2 linked regions of the Streptomyces sp. 2114.4 genome follow. The protein of the gene in region 1 interacts with the protein of each later gene in a pairwise test. Links are inferred from orthologs where the notes say so. Each region holds a gene or a part of one and is shown on either strand. Other genes may lie near its edges. The genes, in order: CFW40_RS14030 and ndk.

Evidence for each region.
Region 2: the proteins of CFW40_RS14030 (region 1) and ndk interact in binary tests that used the Escherichia coli proteins (3 or more experiments, as listed by UniProt). The link is inferred for Streptomyces sp. 2114.4 from one-to-one orthologs.

What each region holds. Positions count from the first base shown.
Region 1 is NZ_FYEY01000001.1:3,248,912-3,252,217, reverse strand. The notes cover bases 82-3,077. They hold CFW40_RS14030 (5-formyltetrahydrofolate cyclo-ligase), read right to left. Parts: upstream 1,900-3,077; coding sequence 1,264-1,899; downstream 82-1,263. Other genes in these bases: glp (gephyrin-like molybdotransferase Glp), read left to right, coding at 2,918-3,077; galU (UTP--glucose-1-phosphate uridylyltransferase GalU), read left to right, coding at 2,011-2,913; CFW40_RS14035 (penicillin acylase family protein), read left to right, coding at 82-1,127. Also shown: more of CFW40_RS14035, read left to right, coding at 1-81; more of glp, read left to right, coding at 3,078-3,306. UniProt on the Escherichia coli protein: Involved in the removal of 5-formyltetrahydrofolate.
Region 2 is NZ_FYEY01000001.1:2,564,941-2,567,966, forward strand. Bases 311-3,026 are described here. They hold ndk (nucleoside-diphosphate kinase), read right to left. Parts: upstream 2,018-3,026; coding sequence 1,604-2,017; downstream 311-1,603. Other genes in these bases: CFW40_RS11180 (rod shape-determining protein), read right to left, coding at 311-1,309; CFW40_RS11190 (DUF4233 domain-containing protein), read right to left, coding at 2,143-2,496; CFW40_RS11195 (folylpolyglutamate synthase/dihydrofolate synthase family protein), read right to left, coding at 2,499-3,026. Also shown: rod shape-determining protein MreC, read right to left, coding at 1-45; more of CFW40_RS11180, read right to left, coding at 290-310. UniProt on the Escherichia coli protein: Major role in the synthesis of nucleoside triphosphates other than ATP. The ATP gamma phosphate is transferred to the NDP beta phosphate via a ping-pong mechanism, using a phosphorylated active-site intermediate.

The sequences.
Region 1 (3,306 bases):
CGGCGCCCGGCTGGGACCCGAGGTACCAGTGGAGCCGCTACATCCCGCAGAAGGCGCTCCCGTACGAGTACAACCCCCAGCGCGGCTACATCGTCACCGCCAACCAGGCCGTCACGGACGAGAAGTACCCCTACCTCCTCACCAAGGACTGGGGCTACGGCTCCCGCAGCCAGCGGATCAACGACCTGATCGAGTCGAAGATCAAGGACGGCGGCAAGGTCTCCACCGACGACATGCAGGCCTTCCAGAAGGACAACAGCAGCGAGATCGCCCGGCTGCTGACGCCGTACCTCACGAAGATCGACATCAAGGACAAGTACGTCCGCGACGCCCAGCAGCTGCTGGAGGGCTGGGACTTCACCCAGGAGCCCGATTCCGCCGCGGCCGCCTACTTCAACGCCGTCTGGCGCAACACCCTCAAGCTCGCCTTCGGCAACAAGATGCCCAAGGAGCTGCGCCCCGACGGCCAGTGCCTGACCGTCCGCCCGGCGGACGAGACCGGCCCCGCCGACGAGAACGACAAGTACATCCGCGAATGCGGCGAGCGGGACGGTGCCACCGCCCAGCCCGACGGCGGCGACCGCTGGTACGAGGTCGTCCGGGGCATCCTCGACGACCCGAACAACGCCTGGTGGAAGACCGAGGACCGGCCGGGCCGTCCCGGCGACAAGAACCGCGACCAGCTCCTGGCGCACGCCATGGCGGACGCGCGCTACGAACTCACCTCCAAGCTGGGCAAGAACATCGACAACTGGAGCTGGGGCCGGCTGCACCAGATGTTCCTGAAGAACCAGACCCTGGGCACCGACGGACCCGGCGTGCTGCAGGGCCTGTTCAATCGCGGGCCCTGGAACGTCGGCGGCGGTGAGGCCGCGGTCGACGCCACCGGCTGGAACGCCGCGAGCGGCTACAAGGTCACCTGGGTCCCGTCGATGCGGATGGTGGTCAACCTCGCCGACCTCGACAAGTCCCGTTGGATCAACCTCACCGGCGCCTCGGGGCACGCGTACGACGCCCACTACTACGACCAGACCGACAAGTGGGCCAAGGGCGATCTGCTGCCCTGGGCGTACAGCCAGGACGCCGTCAAGAAGGCGGGCAAGGACACGCTGACGCTGTCGCCGTAGGGGCGCTGCCCCTGGGGGCGGGCGGGCTGCCCGCCCCCCCTGGAGAGCGCTGCGCCGTCGGGCGGGCCGGAAGACGTCCGGCCCGCCCGGTGTCTTTGCGGCGCCCTTCCGGCGGCCCCGGCCCTGTCCGCCCGCCTCAGCCCTCCGTACGGCCCCCCGGCGCCGTGAAGCGGTGCACCGCCGACGGGGTCACCGCGGCATGCACATGCCGGTCGTGCGGTTCGGCGGGCACCTCGGCCAGCACCTCCGCGTCGTAGAGCAGCACCACCAGCGACGCCCGCGCACCGGCCCGCTCCAGCCGGGCCAGCACCCGGTCGTAGGAGCCGCCGCCGCGGCCCAGCCGCAGCCCGCCGCGGTCCACCGCGAGCCCCGGCAGCAGCACCACATCGGCCTGTGTGACGGCCTCGGGGCCCAGCCGGGCCCCGTCCGGTTCCAGCAGCCCCCGGCCGGCCCGGACGAGCCGTTCGGCGCCCTCGTAGAGCGCCCAGTCGAGATCGTTGTCCGGCAGCAGGACGGGCAGCAGCACCCGCACCCCGGCCGCCCGCAGCCGGTCCAGCAGGGCGCGGGTGGAGGGCTCGCCGCCTATCGAGACATAGGCGGCCACCGTGGGCGGGCCGCCGGGGCCGCCGTGGTTGCCCCGACCGCCGGGGCGCGCGCCGGCGGGCGCGGCCAACTCGTCCAGCTCCAGCGTCCGTCGGGCCAGCGCCTCGCCCGTCACGGCGACGACATCCTGCGGCAATGCTCTCCTCACCTCCAGGAGATGCCGCCGCAACCTGCGCTTTCTATCGTCGTCAACGCTCACTGTGTGCCCTTGCTCCCGCTCTCGTGCTCTATTCACCAGACCCTCATCATCGTTCCGATAGGGCCGGTTATGGTGGCGCGCATGACCCCATCGCACACACGGATCAGCAAGGCTGTCATCCCCGCAGCCGGCCTCGGCACCCGGTTTCTCCCCGCCACCAAGGCCACACCCAAGGAGATGCTTCCGGTCGTCGACAAGCCCGCCATCCAGTACGTGGTGGAGGAGGCGGCCGCCGCCGGACTCTCCGACGTGCTGATGGTGACCGGCCGCAACAAGCGCCCGCTCGAGGACCACTTCGACCGCAATTACGAGCTCGAAGAGGCCCTGCACCGCAAGGGCGACGAGTCCCGGCTCGCCAAGGTGCAGGAGTCCAGCGACCTGGCGACCATGCACTACGTACGGCAGGGCGACCCCAGGGGCCTGGGCCACGCGGTGCTGTGTGCCGCACCGCACGTGGGCGACCAGCCCTTCGCGGTCCTCCTCGGCGACGACCTGATCGACCCCCGCGACCCGCTGCTGGCGCGCATGGTCGAGATACAGGAGCAGTACGGCGGCTCCGTGATCGCCCTCATGGAGGTCGACCCGGCGCAGATCCACCTCTACGGCTGTGCCGCCGCCGCGCCCACCGGCGACGACGATGTCGTGGTCGTCTCCGACCTGGTCGAGAAGCCCGACCCGGCCGAGGCACCCAGCAACCTCGCGATCATCGGCCGTTACGTCCTCGACCCGGCCGTCTTCGAGGTGCTGCGCAAGACCGCCCCGGGCCGCGGTGGAGAGATCCAGCTCACCGACGCCCTCCAGGCGCTGGCCGCCGACCCCGCCCTGGGCGGCCCGGTGCACGGCGTGGTCTTCAAGGGCCGCCGCTATGACACCGGCGACCGCGGCGACTATCTGCGTGCCATTGTCCGACTGGCATGCGAACGTGAAGACCTGGGCCCGGACTTCCGGTCCTGGCTTCGCAGTTACGTCACCGAGGAGATGTGAAACGTTGAACCACGCCACCGGCCGGACCCGCCACCAGGACCGTGTCTGGTCGGTGGCCGAGCACCTCGACGACGTCCTGGCGAAGATCGCCCCGCTGGACCCGATCGAGCTGCAGCTCCTCGAAGCCCAGGGCTGCGTCCTGGTCGAGGACATCACGGTCCCCGTCGCCCTGCCGCCCTTCGACAACAGCTCCATGGACGGCTACGCGGTCCGCGCCGCCGATGTGGCGGGCGCCACGGAAGAGGCGCCGGTCACCCTCACCGTCCTCGGCGATGTCGCGGCGGGCACCGGCGCACTGCCGGAGATCGGCCCCGGCCAGGCCGCCCGCATCATGACCGGCGCCCCGCTGCCGCCCGGCGCCGAGGCCGTCGTCCCCGTCGAATGGACCGACGG
Region 2 (3,026 bases), 680 kb from region 1 along the record:
GATCAGCAGCACCAGCAGCAGCCGGCTCTCTCGTGTGTCCCTCACGTGCGGCGGCCGTGTCCTTCCTCGTAGGACCGGCCGGCTGCGGGCCCCGCCGGTCTCGTTCGGGAGTTGAGCGTTGTGCCTGATGTGACGGCGCCGGATGATGAAGCGTCAGGACACCGTGTCTGTCGGGATGTTGTGCCTGTATATCAGCGATCCGCCGGGCGGACCGGCCGGGGTCGCCAGGGGCCCCGACCGCCGCGGACGCCGTTCGGCGTCCGCGGCGTGGAGCGGGACCCGGGCCGTGCTACCTGCGCGGCTGGGAGTCGAGGACCTGCTGCAGCGCCTCGAACTCCTCGACGCACTTGCCGGAACCGAGCGCGACGGAGTCGAGCGGGTCCTCGGCGATGTGGATGGGCATACCGGTCTCGCGGCGCAGCCGCTCGTCGAGGCCGCGGAGCAGGGCGCCGCCTCCGGTGAGCACGATGCCGCGGTCCATGACGTCACCGGACAGCTCCGGCGGGCACTTGTCGAGCGTCGTCTTGACCGCGTCGACGATGGAGTTGACCGGCTCCTCGATGGCCTTGCGGACCTCGGCGGCCGAGATGACGACGGTCTTCGGCAGGCCGGAGACCAGGTCACGGCCGCGGATCTCGGTGTGCTCGTCCTGCTCGAGGTCGTACGCCGAACCGATGGTGATCTTGATGCTCTCGGCGGTGCGCTCGCCCAGCAGAAGGCTGTACTCCTTCTTGATGTGCTGGATGATCGCGTTGTCGAGTTCGTCGCCGGCCACCCGGATGGACTGCGCGGTGACGATGCCGCCGAGCGAGATGACCGCGACCTCGGTGGTACCGCCGCCGATGTCCACGACCATGTTGCCGGTGGCCTCGTGCACCGGCAGGCCGGACCCGATCGCGGCGGCCATCGGCTCCTCGATGATGTGGACCTGGCGCGCGCCGGCCTGGGTCGAGGCCTCGATGACCGCGCGGCGCTCCACGCCGGTGATGCCGGAGGGGACACACACGACGACCCGCGGGCGGGCCAGATAGCGCCGCTTGTGGATCTTCAGGATGAAGTAGCGGAGCATCCGCTCGGTGATCTCGAAATCGGCGATCACGCCGTCTTTCAGGGGCCGTACGGCGACGATGTTGCCGGGCGTGCGCCCGATCATCTTCTTCGCCTCAGCACCTACCGCGAGAATCCCGCCGGTGTTGGTGTTGATGGCCACGACCGACGGCTCGTTGAGGACGATGCCGCGGCCCCTGACGTACACCAGCGTGTTGGCGGTCCCGAGGTCGACAGCCATGTCACGGCCGATGAACGACATGTTGTTCCCCATGAGGATACGTCTGGCCTTCCCAACTGGAGCGAATGCTTACTGGAGGTCGGCAGGAGGTGATGCGCTGTGCGGCGCGGAAGCCTCCATCGTAGTTCGTAGTGCGCCCACTCGAACACGTCGGGAGGCTGTTTCGCCATTGTCAGCCGTACACGCACCCGCCCCCCTTAATGGTGACGTCGTGTCGCGATGATGCGTTCCCCCGATCGTGTCGTATACACCAAAGGGCGACCGATGTTTTTTTCGGTCGCCCCTGGTCACGAGGGGTGTGTAGCTGACGAGACGTCAGGAGATGCCGGGGAAGAAAATCTTGATTTCACGCTCTGCGGACTCTTCGGAATCCGATGCATGGATCAGATTCTCTCGGGTGATCGTTCCGAAGTCCCCACGAATGGACCCACCCGGCGCGGCAATCGGGTCAGTCGGACCGGCCAGCGTCCGCACGCCCTCGATCACCCGCTCGCCCTCGACGACCATCGAGACCACCGGCCCGGAGGACATAAAGGCGACCAGGGGCTCGTAGAACGGCTTGCCGACGTGCTCGGCGTAGTGCTGCTCGAGCAGCGCGCGGTCCAGGCTGCGCAGCTCCAGCGCGCTGATCGTCCAGCCGGCCTTTTTCTCGATACGGCCGAGAATCTCGCCGATCAGACCGCGCTGGACGGCGTCGGGCTTGAGGAGGACGAGGGTGCGCTGGCTCACGGAGGAACTCCCTGGATATGAACAATGGTCAGCGGGTGAACTGAGGCTACATGGGTGACCCGGCCCCGGGCGGCCCCGCCCCCGGCCACCTTCCCCGGGGCCCGGGGCGGCGCCCGCGCCCTGTCTCAGGCCGGCTCGCCCGGCGCCTCGGCCTGCGCGGCCCAACGGGCCTTCGCCTCATCGATCTTGCGTCCGAAGTGGACCGACGCCCACCACAGGGCCGCGAAGACCGCGCCCAGGAAGAACATCGTCGGGACCACGAAACCGGCGGCGATCAGGGCGAGCTGCAGCACCCAGCCGAGCTGGACGCCCCCCGGGCGGCTGAGCATCCCGCACAGCAGGAGGCTCAGCAGCATCCCGATGCCGCTGACCGTCCAGACCGTGGCCGCCGGCAGGTCGGTCATCTGCATCGCCACCAGGCCCGCGAAGCCGATCACGAAGAATTCACCTATCAGGGTGCTCGCACACAGGGTGCGCATGATCAGCCCCTTCCCATCAGCAGCCGGGCCTCGCCGACCGTGATCACCGAGCCGGTCACCAGCACACCCGCTCCGGAGAACTCGCCCTCTTCCTCGGCGAGGGTGATCGCCGCCTCCAGGGCGTCGTCGAGCCGCGGCTCGACCTGCACGCGCTCGGCGCCGAAGACCTCGACGGCCACGGCGGCCAGCTCATCGGGATCCATCGCACGATGGCTGGAATTACGTGTCACCACGACCTCGGCGAAGATCGGCTCGAAGGCCTCCAGAAAACCGCGTACGTCCTTGTCCCCGCTGGCCCCGACGACACCCACCAGCCGGCTGAACCCGAACGCCTCGGTGACCGCCTCGGCCGCCGCCCGCGCACCCGCGGGGTTGTGTGCCGCGTCCAGCACGACCGTCGGGCTGCGCCGTACGACCTCCATCCGGCCGGGCGAGCTGACCGCGGCGAACGCGGAGCGGATGGTGTCGATGTCCAGCGTGCGGGCGTGGTCCGAGCCGACGCCGAAGAACGCCTCGACCGCGGCGAGCGC